3 regions of the Arthrobacter sp. BC5 genome follow, and region 3 is predicted to be linked to each of the others. Evidence: riboswitches for the same ligand, from Rfam matches in the RefSeq annotation. Region 3 holds a riboswitch; each other region holds the start of a gene.
The links. A riboswitch is a leader RNA that binds a small molecule or an ion and turns the genes downstream of it on or off. The one in region 3 is predicted to bind thiamine pyrophosphate.
Positions count from the first base shown of each region.

Region 1: another riboswitch for thiamine pyrophosphate. It lies ahead of thiM (hydroxyethylthiazole kinase); the one in region 3 lies ahead of AC1MFI_RS07210 (ECF transporter S component).
Region 2: another riboswitch for thiamine pyrophosphate. It lies ahead of AC1MFI_RS04535 (MFS transporter); the one in region 3 lies ahead of AC1MFI_RS07210 (ECF transporter S component).

Region 1 covers NZ_CM155273.1:3,306,440-3,313,039, reverse strand. Annotated here, with positions in the region: gene AC1MFI_RS15590 (DUF427 domain-containing protein) at 1-189, shown strand, start outside; gene AC1MFI_RS15585 (aldo/keto reductase) at 230-1,261, shown strand; TPP riboswitch at 1,350-1,448, shown strand; gene thiM (hydroxyethylthiazole kinase) at 1,489-2,361, shown strand; gene thiE (thiamine phosphate synthase) at 2,361-3,020, shown strand; gene AC1MFI_RS15570 (alpha/beta hydrolase) at 3,221-3,934, shown strand; gene AC1MFI_RS15565 (DUF2254 domain-containing protein) at 4,303-5,625, shown strand; gene AC1MFI_RS15560 (hypothetical protein) at 5,694-6,455, opposite strand; gene AC1MFI_RS15555 (DUF421 domain-containing protein) at 6,455-6,600, opposite strand, start outside.
Region 2 covers NZ_CM155273.1:1,011,190-1,017,789, forward strand. Annotated here, with positions in the region: gene AC1MFI_RS04510 (PucR family transcriptional regulator) at 1-739, opposite strand, end outside; gene AC1MFI_RS04515 (ferredoxin reductase) at 838-1,950, shown strand; gene AC1MFI_RS04520 (fatty acid desaturase family protein) at 1,972-3,117, shown strand; gene AC1MFI_RS04525 (SRPBCC family protein) at 3,257-3,754, opposite strand; gene AC1MFI_RS04530 (ArsR/SmtB family transcription factor) at 3,767-4,114, opposite strand; TPP riboswitch at 4,175-4,282, shown strand; gene AC1MFI_RS04535 (MFS transporter) at 4,277-5,575, shown strand; gene pta (phosphate acetyltransferase) at 5,727-6,600, shown strand, end outside.
Region 3 covers NZ_CM155273.1:1,555,828-1,562,427, reverse strand. Annotated here, with positions in the region: gene AC1MFI_RS07235 (ABC transporter substrate-binding protein) at 1-562, shown strand, start outside; gene AC1MFI_RS07230 (amino acid ABC transporter permease) at 573-1,337, shown strand; gene AC1MFI_RS07225 (amino acid ABC transporter ATP-binding protein) at 1,334-2,071, shown strand; gene AC1MFI_RS07220 (energy-coupling factor transporter transmembrane component T family protein) at 2,111-2,908, opposite strand; gene AC1MFI_RS07215 (ABC transporter ATP-binding protein) at 2,905-4,395, opposite strand; gene AC1MFI_RS07210 (ECF transporter S component) at 4,392-5,000, opposite strand; TPP riboswitch at 5,064-5,187, opposite strand; gene AC1MFI_RS07205 (DUF4235 domain-containing protein) at 5,275-5,535, shown strand; gene AC1MFI_RS07200 (arsenic transporter) at 5,624-6,600, opposite strand, start outside.

The DNA.
Region 1 (6,600 bases), 1.8 Mb from region 3:
CAAGAGTATTTCGTTCCGACCCGCACCCAGACCGTCTGCCACTGGAAGGGCACGGCGAGCTACTTCACGCTGGAGGTGGGCGGTGAGCAGAACAAGGATGCGGCCTGGAGCTACCCGGAACCGAAAGAAGCGGCGGAGAACATCCGTGGTTACTACGCTTTCTGGAAGGGCGTCACGGTCAGCGAATGACCACCGCGCACAGGGCGCCGTCCACTGACGAAGGAGAACCATGGAGTACCGGAAACTCGGCAACAGCGGCACCTCGGTATCGCATCTCGCACTCGGCACGATGACCTTCGGCGCGGAAGCGGACGAGGGCGCCTCCCACGCCATCCTGTCGGACTACGCGGCGGCGGGCGGCAACCTGATCGACACGGCCGACGTCTACACGGCCGGCACCTCCGAGGAGATCATCGGGCGGTGGCTCGCCAGGAACCCGGCAGAGCGTGACCGGATGGTCCTGGCGAGCAAGGGCAGGTTCCCCATGGGTGAGGATGTCAACGACCTCGGGTTGTCCCGGCGCCACCTCCGCCGGGCGCTGGACGCCTCGCTGACGCGGCTCGGGGTGGACCACATCGACCTGTACCAGGTGCACTCGTGGGATCCGCTGACTCCGCTCGAGGAGACCCTCGGGTTCCTCGACGAAGCGGTGGTCCAGGGCAAGATCGGCTACTACGGGTTCTCGAACTACACCGGCTGGCAGCTCACGAAGGCGGTCATGATCGCCCGCCAGCGGGGCTACTCCCTGCCGGTGACGCTGCAGCCGCAGTACTCGCTGCTCGTGCGCGAGATCGAGGCCGAGATCGTCCCTGCGGTACTCGACGCGGACATGGGTATGCTGCCGTGGTCGCCGCTCGGCGGCGGCTGGCTGACCGGCAAGTACTCCCGCGACACCGAGCCCACCGGTGCCACGCGGCTCGGGGAGAACCCGCAGCGCGGCATGGAGGCCTGGGAGAAGCGCAACGCCCAGGACCGGACGTGGCGGATCATCGATACCGTGACCGGCATCGCCGCCGAGCGCGGCGTCAACGCCTCGCACGTGGCCCTGGCCTGGGTCGCGTCGAAGCCCGCCGTGACGTCCGTGATCCTCGGAGCGCGCTCGCAGGAGCAGTTGGCGGACAACCTCGCGTCGGCGGACCTCGAGCTGACACCGGAGGAACTCGGCAGCCTCGACGACGTCAGCGCGCCGACGTTCAGTGACTACCCCTACGGGGGCCCCGGCAGGGAGCAGCACAGCCGCCGGATCGAGGGCGGCCGCTGATCCCTGGGCGGGTGCACGTGCCTGCTGCACGGGTGCCCGCCCGTCCGCGCCCCGGCTTGGATGCTCCCCGCCGAGGCGTTATCGTTCGAACAGCGACACGGGGTGTCCCTCCACGGGAGGGGCTGAGATAAGACCCGTCGAACCTGATCCAGCTCATACTGGCGAAGGGATGTCCTGCCGGGCCCTCGGTCCGTCCGTCCTTCCGCTCCACCCAGCGAAAGGCAGCCATGACCGAGACACACGCGGAACCACGCCCCACAGCGCCGGAGCGCGGCGCAGCAGCGCAGGACGGCCCGGTCACCGCCGAAGCATGCGCGGCACTGCTCGCGGACCTCCGGACCGCCTCGCCGCTGGTCCAGTGCGTCACCAATGCCGTCGTCACGAACTTCACCGCCAATGTCCTGCTCGCCCTCGGTGCCGCTCCCGCCATGGTGGACATCCCCGGGGAGGCCGGCCAGTTCGCGCCCGTCGCCTCGGGGGTCCTCGTCAACCTCGGCACGCCGACCGACAGCCAGCGCGCTGCCATGAGGGAGGCCGCGCACGCCGCCGGGTCGGCCGGCACCCCGTGGGTCCTCGACCCCGTGGCCGTGGGCTTCCTCACCGTCCGGACCGACGCCGCGCGGGAGCTGGTCGCCCTCGGGCCCACGATCATCCGCGGCAACGCCTCCGAGATCATCGCCCTCGCCGGTGCAGGAGGCGGAGGACGCGGGGTGGACTCCACCGACGGGACCGCAGCGGCGCTCGGCGCCGCCCGCTCGCTCGCGCAGCGCCACGGATCGGTCGTCGCGATCTCCGGCCCCGTCGACGCCGTCGTCCCCGCTCGCGGCGCGGTGCTCCGGGTGGACAACGGCACTCCTCTGCTGACGCGCGTGACGGGCGGCGGCTGCGCGCTCGGCGCCGTCATGGCCGCCTTCGCCTCCCTCACACCGGATGCGCTGCTCGCCGCGACCGCCGCCACCGGTGTGTACACGCTCGCGGCCGAGAAGGCCGCCGCACTCGCGGCGGGTCCCGGCACCTTCGCACCCGCTTTCCTCGACGCGCTCGCCGCCATCACGCCGGCCGACGTCGTGCAGGGCCTGAACCTCCCGGACGGCGACTGATGCCGCGCCCGCTCCCGGCGTCGTACCTGCCGCTCTACCTCGTGACCGACACGCTGCTGTGCGCTCCCCGCACCGTCGCGGACGTCGTCGCGGCAGCCGTGGCGGGTGGTGTGACGTGCGTGCAGGTGCGGGACAAGCACGCGGGAGGCCGTGACCTCGTCGCGCTCCTGGTCGCGGTGGCCGAGGCAGTCGGCGACCGCGTGCCCGTGCTGGTCGACGACCGGGTCGACGTGTACCTCGCGGCACGCGAGCAAGGCGCCCCGGTCCACGGCGTCCATGTGGGCCAGTCCGACCTTCCGCCCGGCCTGGCGCGGAGCATCGTCGGCCCCGACGCCGTCGTCGGCCTGAGCGCGGCGACGCCGGAACAGTCCGCCGTCGCCCATGCCCTCCCGCCCGGCACCGTGGACTACCTCGGGGTGGGCGCCGTGCGCGCCACCGCGACCAAGCCGGACCACCCGACACCGCTCGGCGTCGACGGCTTCGCCCGTCTCGCAGGCGGCTCCGTGCTTCCCTGTGTGGCGATCGGTGGCATCAGCGCCTCGGACGCCGCTCCACTCCGCCGGGCAGGTGCGGCGGGAATCGCCGTCGTGTCGGCCCTGTGCTCGGCACCTGATCCTGCTGAGGCCGCCCGATCCCTGCTCGGAGCCTGGGACTCGTAGGAGCCGGGCGACGACCCCGTGCCGGGGCTGTCTGCTCGCGAGGCTCTGCCCGCTGCTAGCCGACTTCACGGCGGACGGCAACCGGGATCAGGGCGTGCCGGGAAACCTAGACTCCGTGTGTGGCAACGAGGAGATCCGTGCTTGCCGGTGCGATGATCGCGCCGCTCCTCGTGGCTGCGACGGCCTGCGAGGGAGGACCCATGGATACAGGACAGCGTGAGGACAGGCAGGATCCCGCCGTGCTCACAGCCCGTCCGGGCGCCGCGGACCCCGGCCCGGCGATCAGGACGGGGGTACACGCCCTCGGTGTCGCGGGGACCCGGGATCCGATCGTGTACGTCCCGGAATCCCTGGCCGCCGATGAACCGGCCCCGCTGCTCGTGGCCCTCCACGGAGCAGGCGGGGACGCGCAGGGCGGCCTGTCGGTGCTGCGCGCCGCGGCAGAGCAGCTCGGGATCGTCATCCTCGCGCCGGCGTCGCGCGGCGGCACCTGGGATGCCATCCGTGGGGGTTTCGGGCCGGACACGGAGGTCATCGACAAGGCACTCGAGGAGGTCTTCTCGTTCGTCCCGGTGCATCCGGAGCGGATCGGTGTGGCCGGCTTCTCCGACGGAGCCTCCTACGCGCTGGGGCTCGGACTGGCGAACGGCGACCTCTTCCGCAAGGTGGTCGCGTTCTCGCCCGGTTTCGTTCCGCCCGGGCCGCAGAACGGACAGCCGGCCGTCTTCATCTCGCACGGCACCGAGGACTCCGTCCTCCCGATCGATGCGACGAGCCGCCGGGTGGTCCCGACCCTCAAGCGGCGCGGTTACGAGGTCGTGTACCGGGAGTTCGACGGGCCGCACACCGTGCCGGCGGCCATCGCGCTCGAGGCCGGGTTGTGGCTCGACTGGACTCCTTCGCCGACGCCCTGACGTGCTAGCGGGGTCGATGCCGCGTGGGGCAGGCGTTCCCGGGCCGAGCCAGCAGGTTCCGGGCGGCGACGATTCCGATCGCGATGACGCTGCTGGCGCGGGGCTGCATCGCCGCCTGCATCTTCGCCGGTACGCCCTCGATCAGCGAGGGAGTACCGGAGTGTGCACCGCCTCCCCTGAACTGATCAGCCGCGGCGGCCCGAGCGGGTGCGGATCCCTTCGCCTGGTGCGCGAGTGGCAGCGGGGGCGCCGGGCCCCGTCCCGCACCCTTGGTGGTCCTCAGGCAGCCCTCGTGGACAGTATGGTTGCGGTTCGATGGTTCCGCTGGTGAACGACAAGGATGAGGAGGTCGATCCAGGGTGAGTCGTATGGATGGGCAGTCTGTTCGGGAGTCCCTCCGAGCCCAGCTGTGGCCGGTTCCGCTGGCTGCTGTCCTTGTCGCACTCGTCCTGGGGCAGGTTCTTCCGTTCCTGGATGAGCGCCTCGATGACAGCATGCCTGTGGTCGTGTCGGGTGTTCTTTTCGGCGGGGGACCCGAGGCGGCACGGTCGTTGCTGGAGACGATCGCGAGTTCGACGATCACGGTGACGTCGCTGACGTTCTCCCTGACGGTCGTTACCCTCCAGCTGGCCAGCAGCCAGTTCTCCCCGCGCCTGCTGCGTACCTTCACCAGGGATCGGTTCGTCCATAACACGCTCGCGTTGTTCCTTGCGACGTTCGTCTTCGCTTTGACCGTGCTCAGAAGCATCCGGGTGGAGAGTAGCGCCGGCGCCGGCTTCGTCCCGGAGATCGCCGTCACCACCGCGTTCATGCTGACCGTCGCAAGCGTCGTGGGGCTCGTCCTGTTCCTGGCTCACCTGGCGCGGCAGATCCGCGTGGAGACCATGCTGCGCGATGTGCACCGCGAGGCAGAGCACACGCTGAAGCGGATCTACCCCGACCAAGGATTCAGGGAGAATCAGGAACGGCTTTCCCGCTCCGGAGGCCTACCGCTGCGGGCCCCGCGCTCAGGCTTCCTCACCCGGGTCGACGAGTACACCCTCCTGACCAGTGCTACCCGACGGGAGGTGTTCGTCTGCGTCGACGTCAGCCCCGGAACCTCCCTGGTCGAAGGCATCCCGGTTGCCCGGATGTGGAGCACGGATGGGGCGCCACTCGACGACGGACGAGGCGAAGAGGCAGCGCAGGAGGTGCTTGCGGCGTTCAGGACCGGGTTCGAGCGCACCTCGACCCAGGACCCGTCCTTCGGTCTTCAGCAGCTCCTGGATGTCACCGACAAGGCGCTGTCTCCAGGGGTGAACGACCCCACCACAGCCGTCCACGCTCTCAGCCACATCTCCGCGATCCTCTGCTCCCTCACCGGCCGGTCCACAGGACCACGAACGCTCACCGATGGTGAGGGGAACGCCCGGGCGCAGCTGACGCTTCCGACGTTCACCGGTCTCCTCGAACTCGTGATGGATCAGCTCATCACCTACGCGTTCAGCGATCCGCGCACAGCCGCCCGGACCATCGACATGCTCGCGGAAATCACCCTCAGCGCCACCCGCGCCGGCTCACTGGCCGACCTCACCACCCCGCTCCTCGCGCAGATTGAACGAGTGCGGACGTCGATCGATGGTTCACCCTTCGACGCGGTGATTCAGCACGATCTGACGAACAGGCTCACCGGCATAGAGCTGTGGGAATAATCTGCGGCCCTCAACGACCGAACCCTTCCGGAAGCCACCGCAGGTGGTTCTGAGCCGGGGCGCCCCGGTCACGGGTGTTCAGTCGTCGATGGCTGGTCGGGTGAGGGTGAGGACGGGTCGGTTCCGCGCAGGAAGAAGGCACCGAGGGATCCGGCGAGAGTGGCGAAGACCGCGACCGAGTAGACAGCAAGGATCACCTGCAGGATGCGGGCGAAGGACGTTGTGGGGGTGAGACCGCTGCCGGTGATCGTCGCCATCGCGGACTCGAACAGGGCATCGGCATAGGAAGCGTGGGTGCCTGTCGCGTACAACAGCTGGCTCGAGGCGAGGATGACGACCGCTGTCACGGCCGCCAGCCAGCCGATCCGACTCGACAGCAGCCGCCCGGCTGATCGTGAGCCGCGGACCCCTGCGGAGACGATGCCGCCGAAGCGCGCGAAACGGGCCAACCGTACGAAGCGTAACGCCTGCAACGCACGGAAGAAGCGCAGGAACGGTACCAGGAGGAACACGACCTGCCACCAGTTCTTCTTCCAGAACGTCCGGCTGAACCCGGCGATGTAGGCCCTGAGCAGGAATTCCGCGACGAACACCGCCCAGAACACCCATCCCACCACGGTGAAAAACAGGACCATGCCGTTGCTGGTGGCCAGGATCTGCCCGAGCACCACGAACAGGAAGATGACGCCCAGGATGCCCATGGGCTTGTCCAGACGATCTGCCACGGCCTCAGCGCGGAGCAGGCCCGTGTCCCGCCCCGTCACCGGTTCGTTCACGGAGTCGACTCCGACGGTGCGTCCGGCAATGCCTCGACCATCAGTGCTGGCCATCACTCGTGTTCGCGGGGGTAGCCGTCGATGCCGCGCATGGCGGAGCCGCTACCGAGCTTTTGCATCGGGATGACACTGAGTTTCCCGTTGGTCTCCAGGACGACGGCGGCAACTGAGGACAGATCCCCGGTGCCGGTGCTGCGCA
Region 2 (6,600 bases), 540 kb from region 3:
GCGACGCCGGTCCGCGCTCGGGCACCAGGGCGACGGCGTCGGTCTCGCGTTCGATGATGATCGCCCCGGGTGCGAGCCGCTGCCGGAGCCCCTGGGCCCGCTCCAGCGGAAGCGTCACGACGGCGAGCTGCGCAGGCACGGTCCAGTCGGCGAGCGAGGCCGCCTGGCGCAGCGCGGTCTCGTCCGCCTGGCCGAGCAGCAGCAGTTCCAGCAGTTCGGCGCGCCGCCGGTCGACCGCGCCGGCGCGTTCCGACTGCTCGAAGGCGTAGGCCTGGGCACTCACGGCGGAGAGCTCGTCGATGTACGCCATGATCGATTCGCCGAGATCCACCACCACGGCGGAGCCGAGGCCCTCCTCCATCGAGCGGCGCGACATCTCCCGGAAGGTCACGCGCGCGCCCATCCGGTAGGCGCCGAGCAACGAATCCATACTGCGTCCCTGCTGGAATTCGCCGCGGCCGAGGCCCGCCACGAGCTGGCGGCTCTGGTCGGACAGGGCGGGCAGCCTCGTGCCCGGCAATTCGAGGAACCGGTCCAGGGCGACCGCCACGCCGAGGCGCAGTCCCCGGCCGAAGCCACCCTCGATCGGACGGGCATAGGCCGGGACCAGTTGGGGGACGGCCTGGATGATCGCCTCCACCAGATCGGCGGTGAGGGGCCTCAGGCGGTCGCTCACCTCCGGCGGAAGGGCAAGCCACGGTGGTTCCGGCGGAGCGACCGATACCTCGTCAGAACTCATCCGAGCACCCCTTATCTATTTCGCTGCAATAATTCTCCTCCCCCAACTGTATGCCCGGAGTGAAGATTTCTAGCGGGAGAGGCTATATCGTTAATTCAATGATCCGGTTCACCAAGCTGGCGCGTGCAGCATCCGCGCTCATCACACCGCTCACGCCGGAAGACTTCCTCGCGCTGTTCAATCCCGTGTACTCCTCACGACAGCTCCGCGGCGTCGTCACCCGGGTGGTGCACGAGACCGAGGACTCGGCCACCATCTACTTCCATCCCGGCAACGGCTGGCATGCACACCAGGCCGGCCAGTGGGCGCGCATCGGCGTGGAACTCGACGGCGTACGGCACTGGCGCTCGTACTCCCTGAGCAACGCCGCCGGGCATGATCCGGCCATCACGGTGAAGGACGCCGGCTCCGTGTCGCACGTCCTGGTGCGGGACACCAAGCCGGGTGACGTCCTGTTCCTCGCGCCTCCCCAGGGTGACTTCGTGCTCCCCGAGCACCCGAGGTCCCTGCTCATGCTCACCGCGGGCAGCGGCATCACCCCGGTCATGTCCATGATCCGCACCCTGGTCCCCCGCCGACCGGATGCGAACGTGGTGCTCATCAACTCGAACAGCACCCCGGAGAAGAGCCTGTTCCGCGAGGAACTGGACGAACTGGCCGACCAGTTCCCCAACCTCACGGTCCGCCACTGGTTCACGAGCGCCCGCGGCCGGCTGGAGTTCACGGCGAAGACCATCGCGGACCTGTGCCCGGACTGGCGCTCCCGGGCAGCTTATGCCTGCGGGCCGGAGGGCTTCCTCAACGCCGCCGAGGAGTTGTGGGAGCGCGAAGCGGCCCTGGAGACGGCACGCACCGTCCCGAGCGTTCCGGCGGGCACCGAAGGACAGGCTTCGACCACGGGCACGCTGACCATCGAGCGGTTCAGCACGGACCTCACGGCCGGTGCCGGCCACGACGGCGGCCTCGTCACCTTCGAGCAGTCCGACCGCGAGGTGCAGGCCGACGGCGACACCCCCCTGCTCGATATCGGCGAGGACGCCGGCATCCTCATGCCGAGCGGCTGCCGCATGGGCATCTGCCACAGCTGCCTGATCCCGCTGCGCGCCGGGCAGGTCCGCGACCTCCGCACCGGCGAACTGCACAACGCGCCCGGCCAACTCATCCAGACCTGCGTCTCGGCAGCCGCCGGGCCCGTGAACCTCGACCTTTAATCCCCCACCAGAGGAGCTTCCATGACCACCACGCTGACACGCCCGGGCGCCCTTGCGGCCTCGGGCCACCCCCTGGTCCGCCCGGACGCCGCCAAACACCTGACGGACGAGCAGGTCGAAGCCCTCGGCCGCGAGCTCGACGCCGTACGGGACGAGATCCTCGCCAAGCGCGGCGCAACGGATGCCGCCTACATCCGCCGCGTCATCAAGGTCCAGCGGAGCCTCGAGTTCGCGGGGCGCGGCACGCTCCTGTTCAGCAAGTACAAGCCCGCCTGGTTCGCCGGCACGGCGATGCTGAGCATCGCGAAGATCCTCGAGAACATGGAGATCGGGCACAACGTGCTCCACGGCCAGTGGGACTGGATGCGGGATCCCGACATCCACTCCACCACCTGGGAGTGGGACTTCGTCACCCCGGCGCGCTCCTGGCAGCACACCCACAACGACCTGCACCACCGCTGGACCAACGTCATCGGGAAGGACCGGGACGTCGGATACAACCTGCTCCGCATGGATCCCGACCAGCCATGGCGACCCTTCAACCTCGGCAACCCGCTGTACAACGCCGTCCTGGCGCCGGTCTTCGAGTGGGGCATCGCCCTCTACGACCTCGAGATCCCCGAGTACAAGGAAGGCCTGAAGTCCAAGGAGGCCATGAACCGCGACCTGAAGGCCGTGGGGGTCAAGGTGTTCAAGCAGTTCTCCAAGGACTACGCCGCCACCCCCGCCGTCGCGATGCTGACCGGTTCGGGGAAGCAGGCCCTCTACGGGACGCTCGCCGCCAACGCCATCCGCAACTTCTGGGCGCACGCCGTCATCTTCTGCGGCCACTTCCCCGAAGGAACCGACACCTTCACGGAGGAGGAGGTCGAGGGCGAGACGCGCGGCGACTGGTACGTCCGCCAGATGATCGGCTCGGCCAACATCTCCGGCTCGAAGTTCATGCACCTCATGACCGGGAACCTGTCCCACCAGATCGAGCACCACTGCTTCCCCGACCTGCCGTCCAACCGGTACGCCGAGGTGGCGGTGAAGGTCCGCGAGATCTGCGGGCGCTACAACCTGCCCTACACCACCGGGCCCCTGCCCAAGCAGGTCGGCTCCACCTGGGCGAAGATCTTCAAGCTCGCCCTGCCCAACCGCAAGCCGAAGGCTGCCACCGCGTAAGGCACGCGTGGCGCGGTCGTCCCGGTCCCGGCCGGGCCGACCGCCGCCCGACCTGCACCGCCGGGAGTGCGGAAAGGACCGCCGAAAGCACTCTCCGGCGGTCCTTTCCGCACTCCCGGCGGCGTGGGCGAGCGCAGGCTCAGACGGAGGCGTCCTCCGCGAGCAGGGCATCGACCTGGCCGAGGGCCTCCCGGATGCCCTCCTCCATGCCCATCTCCACCATCTGGTTGAGCTGTTCAAGGGACTCGAAGGCCGTGGTCATGGTCATGCGGGTACGACCGCCGAGGTCCTCGAGCGTCACGGTCGCCGTCGTCTCGCCCATGTCGGCCACAGGGTCGCCGTTCTCGTCCGCGAACCCGTCGACGAACCTCAACCGGTGCGGAGGCTCGACGGCGGTGATGCGCCACCATCCCCGCGCCTTCTCGCCGTCGGGCCCGGTCATGAAGTAGGCCGCCCGCCCGCCCTCCTCGAACTCGTAGGCGTCGAACGTCGCAGGCCACGTCGGCGGTCCCCACCACCGCTGGAGCTGCTGCGGATCCGCCCAGATCCGCCACACGCGTTCCACTCCGGCATCGAACTCCGCGACGAGCCTGAAGTGGAGTGCCTCGACGTCCTTCTCAGTACTGATGACCGCCATGATGCTGCCTTCCTAGTCCATGTCCCCGGCATCCTCGGCGAGGATGTCCGTGATCCGGTCGACCCGCTGCCGCCAGATCCTCTCGTACTCGTCGAGCAGGCGGCGGGCCTTCTGCACGCCGTCGACCTGTCCGCGCACGATCTGCTCCCGTCCGCGCTTCTCCTTCGTGACCAGAGCGGCCCGCTCGAGGACGGCCACGTGTTTCTGCACGGCGGCGAAACTCATGTCGTACTGCTCGGCCAGGCCCGATACCGAATACTCGGCGACCAGGACGCGCGCCACGATGTCCCTCCGTGTCGCGTCGGCGAGCGCCTGGAACAGGCGGTCCACCTCGTCCGCACTCAACTGTTTTACAACCATATGGTTGTACATTACGCGCCGGGCCGGACGGGGTCAAGGGCGGCATGGCAGGATGGAGTCACCCATTCCCGCGGGAGCCCTGGCAAGGGCTGAGAGGAAGCTGCTGCAGCTTCGACCGCCGAACCTGCTCCGGGTCATGCCGGCGAAGGAAGCGAGAATACGATGCCCGGTACCTCCATGCCGTCCCCCACCGCTGCGCGGATCGGCGACGATCCGAGGGCCCGTCATGCCGTCCGCGGCGGAATCCTCGGGAACTACGTGGACCAGTTCGACATCTTCCTGCCGGTGATCGCCCTCGCACCGGCCGCGGGCACCCTCCTCGGTGCGGAGAACGTCGCGGCCACCGCAGGGCTGGTCTTCACGGCGACCCTGATCGGGCGCCCCCTCGGAGCCGCGATCTTCGGACCGATCGCCGATCGCGTAGGCCGCACGGCCACCACGAAGGTCGCCCTCGCAGGCATCGCCGCGACGACCCTGCTGATCGCGGCCGTCCCGGGTCACGAGGTGCTCGGCGGCGGGACCGTGGCACTGATCCTTGCCCTGAGGTTCCTCGGCGGCGTGTTCCTGGGCGGCGAATACACCTCCGCCGTCCCGCTGGCCATGGAGTGGTCGGCACCCCGGCGGCGAGGCATGGCGAGCGGACTCATCATGGCGATGTCACCCGTGGCCAACGCGACCATCGCCGCCCTCGTCCTCGTCCTGCTGACCGTCCTCGATCCTGCCTCCTACACCACCTGGGGCTGGCGCGTGCCGTTCGTCGTCGGCGGTATCCTCGCACTCGTCATGCTCCGGTACTACCGGCGCCAGGTCGCGGACGCGCCCGCCGCCGCACAGGTCCCGGCGCCCCGCTCACCGCTGAAGGACGTGCTGGTAGGACGCGACCGGCACGTCTTCCTCCAGACCTTCACCCTGATGACCGGGTTGTGGCTGCTGACCTACATGGCCATCCCGACCCTCACCTCCGAACTGACGAAGGCCGGCACCTTCGACGGTCGCGGCGTCACGCTCACCCTGCTGTGCGCCACGGTTGTCTCCGCGGTCGCCATGGCGCTCTGCGGGCAGGTCTCCACCCTCGTCGGACGACGGCGCTTCTTCATCGGCTTCGGCGTGCTGGCTGCCGTGACGGCCCCTGCCTGCTTCCTGGCGATCTTCGCGGTGGACGGCCCGGTGTCCGTCGTCGTGCTCTGCGCGGCCCTGCAGGTGGTGACCGTCTCGGTGTACGGGCCGGTGGGCGCCTACCTGTCCGAGAGGTTCGCCGGCGGCGTGAGGTCCAGCGGCTACGGCCTGGGGTACAGCCTGTCGATCGTGGCCCCGGCGCTCTACCCCTACTACCTGCCGCCGCTCCAGCAGGCCTTCGGCACCTACGGCCCCATCGCAGCGCTGCTCGTCGTCGCCGGACTGCTGGTGGCGGCGGGTGGCCGCTGGGGGCCGGACACGGACACGCGCACCCCGCTGCGCTGACGGTGGCGGCCGTGGTCCATCCAGACGGCAGCAACCACTCCGCACGGCGCCTCCGGCCGGTCCTGCCTGCCGTCCCGGCGCCCGGAGGGAACTGCCCGAGGACGTGACACCCGTTATGGCGGGCACCTGAGGACCCTGCAAGACTGGCCCCATGACCCGCGGAATATATGTGAGCGCCATGACCAACGGCTCCGGCAAGTCCCTGATCTCCCTGGGCCTGGCCGACATGCTGCACCGGCACGCCGACCGCGTGGGCTTCTTCCGGCCCATCGTCGAGGGCAGTGATCCTGCTGCCGACCCCATGGTCCGGCTCATGCAACGTGCGTTCGACCTCCCGGAGGGCCGCGCCCGCGGCGGCCTCACGCGCGCCCAGGCCCGCGCCCTGCTCGTCACCGGCGACCGCGCCGAGATCGACGCCCGCTGCGTCGCCATCTACAGCGAGATCGCCGCGGAGTGCGACGTCGTCATCGTGGAGGGCACCGACCTCTCCGGGAACGACGCCGCCGTCGAGTTCGATCTCAATGCCCGCCTGGCCAACAACCTCGGCGCCATGGTCCTCGCCGTCGTCAGTGCGAAGGACATGTCCGTCGAGGAGGCGGCCGACGCCGTCGACGTGGCCCGCCGCGAGCTCGACGCCGCGAAGGTGTCCCTCCTCGCCATGATGGTGAACAGGGCGGCGGACGACGCCGTCACCGCCATCAGCGAGCACGTGCGGCCGGGCCGTTCGGGCCGTCCCGTCTACGTGATCCCGGAACTGTCGGAGATCTCCCAGCCCACGGTCTCCGAGGTGTCCGCCGAACTCGGGGCCCGTCAGATCGCCGGCAATTCCAACCTCGAGCGCGACGTCACGAGCGTGCGCGTCGCCGCCATGAACGTCGGCAACTTCCTGCACCTGCTCACCGACGGCGCCCTGGTGATCGTGCCCGGGGACCGCGCGGACGTGCTCGTGGCAACGCTGGCGTCGTCGTTCTCCCCCGAGTTCCCGGTTCCCTCGGGCATGATCCTCACCGGCGGGCTCGCGCCCG
Region 3 (6,600 bases):
GCTGCTGGCGCAGGTGCAGAACAAGCAGTTCGACGTCGGGTCCTCCTCGATCTCCACCACCGAGGCCCGCCGCGGGAACGTCGGCTTCACCAACGGCTACGACTTCGGCTACATGGCCGTCGTCGCCAAGAACGGCTCCACGGTCACGGGCTTCGACTCGCTGTCCGAGAGCACCCGCATCGGCGTGGTGCAGGGCACCGTGCAGGACGACTACGTCACCAACACCCTGGGCCTCGAGCCCGTGCGCTTCGCCGACTACAACACGGTGTACGCCAACGTGAAGAACGGCCAGGTGGACGCGTGGGTGGCGCCGTCCCAGCAGGCCACCGGCCAGGTTAAGGAGGGCGACGACACCGCGATCGCCGAGACCATCATCAACACGGAGAACTTCACCGCCTACGCCGTGAACAGCGAGAACCAGCCCCTGATCGACGCCCTGAACGCGGGCCTCGACGCCGTGGTCGAGGACGGCACGTGGTCCGAGCTCACCAAGGAGTGGTACCCGGACCGCGAGATGCCCACCGACTGGAAGCCCGGCAGCAAAGCCGTGGAAGTAAAGTAGCCGACCCTCCATGAATGCCCTTGAACAGCTCGCGCAGACCTTCTTCGACTGGGAGGCGATGGCCGCCGTCCTGCCGGAGCTCCTCGCGGTCGGCCTGCGGAACACCCTGATCCTCGCGATCGCGTCCGGAATCATCGGGACGGTCCTCGGCATGGTCCTCGCGATCATGGGGATCTCCCGCAACCGGCTGCTCCGCTGGGCGGCGCGCATCTACACGGACATCTTCCGTGGGGTGCCCGCCGTCGTGATCATCCTGCTCATCGGCATCGGACTCAGCCCGATCTACCGCGAGGCCACCGGCAGCACGAGCCCGTTCCCCATGGGGATCCTCGCGCTGTCGCTCATGGCGGCGGCCTACATCGGCGAGATCTTCCGCTCCGGCATCCAGAGCGTGGAGAAGGGACAGCTGGAGGCCTCGCGCGCCCTGGGCTTCAGCTACCGCTCGTCGATGCAGCTCGTGGTGGTCCCCCAGGGCGTGCGGCGCGTGCTGCCCGCCCTGGTGAACCAGTTCATCGCGCTGATCAAGGAATCCTCGCTCATCTACTTCCTCGGGCTGCTCACCAGCGAACGTGAACTGTTCCGGATCGGGAACGATGCGGCCAGCAACACGGGCAACCTCTCGCCGCTCATCGCCTCCGCCGTGCTGTACCTGTGCCTCACGATCCCGCTGACCCACCTGGTCAACTACATCGACAACAGGTTGCGGACGGGCAAGCGGGAGAAGCCGGAACCGGACGAACTGGCCGCGAAGATCGGCGAAGGAGCCAAGGCGTGAAGACCATCGATTCGGGAACCCTGACCGGCAGGGACCTCCACCTGTCCTTCGGGACCAATCACGTGCTGCGCGGCATCGACCTGCACGTGGAGCAGGGCACGACGGCGTCGGTCATCGGCCCGTCCGGGTCCGGCAAGTCCACGCTCCTGCGTGTCCTCAACCGGCTGATCGAACCGGACAGGGGGGACATCCTGCTCGACGGCCGGTCCGTGCTGAAGGACAACCCGGACGAGCTGCGCCGCCGCATCGGCATGGTGTTCCAGCAGTTCAACCTCTTCCCCCACAAGACCGTGGTGGACAACGTCTCCCTGGCGCTGCGGAAGCTCCGGAAGATGTCCGCGGACGAGGCCCGGGAGAAGGCGCTGGCGCAGCTGGACCTGGTGGGGCTGAAGCACAAGGCCGACGTGCGGCCCGGCAACCTCTCGGGCGGCCAGCAGCAGCGCGTCGCGATCGCCCGGGCGCTGGCGATGGACCCCGAGGTCATGTTCTTCGACGAGGCCACGTCCGCCCTGGACCCGGAACTCGTCAAGGGCGTCCTCGCCCTCATGGCCGATCTGGCCTCGGCGGGCATGACGATGGTCGTCGTCACCCACGAGATGGGCTTCTCCCGCAACGTCTCCGACACCGTGACGTTCATGGACGGCGGCGTGGTCGTGGAATCCGGTCCTCCGGCCGCGATCTTCGACGACGCGCAGACGCCGCGCCTGAGGTCCTTCCTCGCGGACGTGCTGTAGCAACCCGCTGCACCAGCGCTGTCACGGCGGTCGCCCCGGTCAGGACAGGATGAAATTCCAGGTCCCGGCCAGGACGGCCGCCGTCACTGCGCTTGCAGCGATCAGGAGCCCGACGACGGCGACGCCGGCGTCGAGCGGGGAGAAGGTGCTCGTCCGCGCCCACGTGCGCGTTCCCCCGCCGAACCCGCGCGCCTCCATCGCGGTCGCGAGCCGTGTGGCGCGCCGGATGGCCTGCACGATGAGCCCGAAGGACTGCCCCAGCAGGTTCCGGGTGCGGGCGACGACGGACCCGTCCGATCCGATGCCCCGGGCGTGGCGCGCGAGCCCGAGCGTCTCCCACTGCTCCACCAGCAGGCCGACGAGCCTCAGCGATGCCAGGCCGCCGAGCACGAAGCGGTGCGGCAGGTGCAGTTTCTGCGCGAGGGCATCGGCCAGGTCCGTGGGGTCGGTGGTGAGGAGGATGAAGATGCCCGGCAGCGCGAGCGCCAGGCCCCTCAGCCCGACGGCGATCCCCGCGGCCACCGATCCCTCGGTGAAGAGGAACGGCCCGACGTCGAGCAGGACCCCGCCGCTCTTCTCCGCCAGCAGGGCGGTCCCGTAGGCGCCGACCACGGCGGCGATCAGCAGGGGCCAGATACGCCGCGCGAGGCCCACCACACTGATGCCCAGCAGCGGCATGAGGGCCAGCTCCGAGGTGAGCACCACCGCGGCACTGACCCAGTCGATGCTCGCCATCAGGGCGAACGTGATGACGGTGGCGGCGAACAGCTTGGACACCGGATTGGCCCGCACGAGCGTCCTCCCGGTCAGGACCGGGGTCAGGTGGTCGCTGCTCATCGGGACACCAGCCGTCCCGCTCCACCGATGATGTGAAGCGATGCTCCGCCGAGCGCGGCGATGAAGTCCGCGTCGTGCGTCACGGAGAGGACGGCCACGCCGTCGTCGATCAGTTCGCGCAGCAGGGTGACCAGTTCGGCCCAGGTCCCGGCGTCCTGGCCGAAGGTGGGCTCGTCCAGGATGAGGATGCGCGGGGCCGTGGCGAGCATCGTCGCGACCGACAGGCGGCGCTTCTCCCCGCCGGACAGCGTGAACGGATTGGCCTTGAGCAGATGGGTGAGCCGGAGCCGCTCGGCCAGCTCGGCGATGCGGCGCGGGTCCACGCTCCCGCTGACCCTCCTCGGACCGAACTCGAGTTCCTCCGCGACGCTCGCCGTGAGGAACTGGTGCTCGGGCTCCTGGAAGACCGTTCCGACGCGCTGCACGAGCTGGGAGGAACGCCAGCGGAACGGGTTCCTTCCGGCGTCCCCGGCGAGCCGGGCGGACGCCTCGAGGGTCCCTGCGCGCGGGCGGAGGAGGCCGCCGAGCGTGAGCGCCGCCGTCGACTTCCCCGCACCGTTCGGCCCGGTGATGCTCAGGGCCTCCGCAGCGCGCACCTCGAGCCCGAGGCCCTCCACGGCGGCCGGCCCGTGCTTCGTCCTTGCCACGGCCAGGCCGTGCGCCGAGAGGAGCACCTCCGCACCGCCGCCGGGCATTCGCCCGCCCACGGGGGGCCGCAGCCCCGGGACCCATACGCCCGCCGCAGCGAGCCGGCTTCGCGTCTCCTCCCGGCCGAGCACGGTTGCCGGGGCACCGTCCGCGAGGACGCCGCCCTCGGCATCGAGCACGATCACGCGATCGACGACATCGGCCCACACCGCCACACGGTGCTCCACGACCACGAGCGTCGACCCCGTACGCTCGAGGACCCGGGCGACGGCGTCGCGCACCTCCAGCACGCCGTCGGGGTCGAGGTTCGCGGTGGGTTCGTCGAGCAGGAGCAAGCCGGGTTCCATGGCGAGCACGGAGGCGAGCGCGAGGCGCTGTTTCTGCCCTCCGGACAACGCGGTGGTCGGGTGGTCGAGCGGGAGGTCCAGGCCGACGTCGTCGAGCGCCCGTCCCACGCGCCGCCAGATCTCCTCCCGCGGCACGGCGAGGTTCTCGGCGGCGAAGGCCACCTCGTCACCCACGCGCGCCAGCACGACCTGCGTCTCCGGATCCTGCAGGACGAGCCCCGCACGCCCCCGCGCCGCGGCGGGCGGGGCGCCGTCGAGCAGGAGTTCACCCTCCTGCTCGCCCTCGTCGTTGGTGCCGAGCACACCGGCCAGTCCGTGCAGCACGGTCGATTTGCCCGCGCCGGACGCCCCGAGGAGCAGGACCCGCTCCCCGGGCCGGATGTCGAGGTCCAGCCCGCGCGCGGCGAACGCCTTCCTGCCGGCATGGCGCCAGCCCCATCCCCGGGCGCGGACGTGCACCGCTCCGGAAGATGGCGCGTCGGCTGGTGTCACACGTCCGCCGTGCGGCCCGCGGCGAAGGAGGACAGCACGCCCGTCTTCGCGAGACCACGCATGGCGAGCCAGGACAGCAGTCCGGCGATGACGACGCCGGAGATGGCAGCGAACACGGTGTAGAGGACCTTGAACTCGATGGTCCACAGCGCGTTGTACATGATGTTCTCGCTGATCGCGAGGGCGAGCCCCGCTGCGAGGCCCGCCAGCAGTGCCACGGGCAGGTTCCACTTCCGGTAGAGGAACAGCAGGAAGACCAGCTCGGCCCCGAGTCCCTGGATGAGCCCGGAGACGAGGACGAGGATGCCGAACTGGGTGCCGATGAGCGCCGAGACCGCGGCCGCGAGCACCTCGCAGTAGACGGCGGCGCCGGGCTTCCGGATGATCAGCCCGCCGAGCACTCCGGCGATCAGCCAGCCGCCCGAGTAGAGGCCTGCCAACGGCGGGAAACCGGCGGTGAGCACGCTGATGCCCGAGTAGCCCGCCGACCAGGCGAAGAACAGGACGCCGACGGCGACCGCGATGACCGAGGCCACCACGATGTCGACGACACGCCACTGGGTGGTGCGCGGAGAGGTGCCCGTGAGGGACGCTGGTGATGCCATGGTGATTTCCTCCTGAGGTACAGGAGGGGAGAGTGCCGGACTGCCGTGGAAGCAGCATCCGCGCACTCTGAGAACTCGACTCCCTTCGCCGGTACTAGCCGGATCAGGTTCGAGGGTCTGCGGCGGTCCGCACTCTCAGCGCCCGCTCCGCAGCCTGCTGCGAATCGGCGCTCCCCTGTCGTTTGTTGGTTGAGCGCTACCGATCCTACACCTGCGAAGGGCCGTGGGCCGCGACTAGGCTAGGCCCAGGACTATCGGACTAGAAGGAGAAACCATGAACGTGGTGTTCAAACTGCTCGGCGCCGGCATGAGCGTGGGTGCGGGCTTCGTCGGGACCAAGCTCGTCGACTTCCTGTGGGAGAAGATCACCGGCGAGGCCCCGCCGAAGAGCAAGGACGGGCTGGAGAACACCCTGCGCTCGGCCCTCGTGTTCGCCGTCATCTCGGGTGCGGTCAGCACCACCATCCAGGTGCTCACCAACCGCTCCACGCAGAAGGCGATCGACCGCTTCTCGAAGACACGCGACCTGACCTGAGTCCTTCGCGGCAGGGCTGGAGGAGGGCTGGAGGAGGGCTGCCCGCCGTTTCGTGCGCAGGGTTCATGGCGGCCCCCCCTCCTGGCGCTCAGACGCCGATGACGGTGAGCCATCCGGCCAGGGCGAGGAGGGTGATGGCGAGCACCGGGAGGGTCAGCACGATGCCGACACGGAAGTACTGGCCCCAGCCGATGTGGATGCCCTTGCGGTCCAGGACGTGCAGCCAGAGCAGGGTCGCGAGGCTGCCGATGGGGGTGATCTTCGGGCCGAGGTCCGAGCCGATCACGTTGGCGTAGATCATGGCCTCCTGCGTCAGACCGGCAGCGCCGGCCGAGCCGATGGCCAGCGAGGCGATGAGGACGGTGGGCAGGTTGTTCATCAGGGACGCGAGGACGGCGACGATGACGCCGACACCGAGAGCGGTGACCAGCACCCCGTTGGAGCCGATGCTCGAGAAGACGCCGGCGAGCTCGTCGGTCAGGCCCCGGTTCCGCAGCCCGTACACGACCAGGTACATGCCGATGGAGAACAGGACGATCTGCCACGGCGCTTCCTTCAGGATCCGTGGAACGGAGATCCTCCCGCTCGGGAGCGCGACCCCAGCGGCAGATGCTTCGTCCTCCTGGTCCGGACCGGCGGTGGCACCGATGACGGGCGTGACGTGAGGCCGGGCCGTCGACCGGCGGGACGCGCCGACCGTCTCGTAATCGAGGTCCGCCGCCCGTCCGGCGCCTTCAGGTGATCCTGGCGCCGGCCCCGGCGCTGCGGACGTGCCGGTGAGGGCGCGCGTACGGGGGAAGAGGAAGGCCGGCTGGCGGGAGGCGACGATCATCAGGACGACGGCTCCGACTCCCGCGACGGCGGAGAGCGGGATCTGCAGTGGTTCGGCGGCGAAGTAGCCCACGAGCAGGACCCCGAGGATCACCCAGCCGGCCCTGAACGTCAGCGGGTCCGCGATGGCGGACTTCGGACTGGCGAGGACGGTGACGTCGTAGCGGCGCGGGATGACCTTGCGGAAGAACAGCAGCAGGACGCCGAGGCTGGCCGCGACGGACACGATGCCGA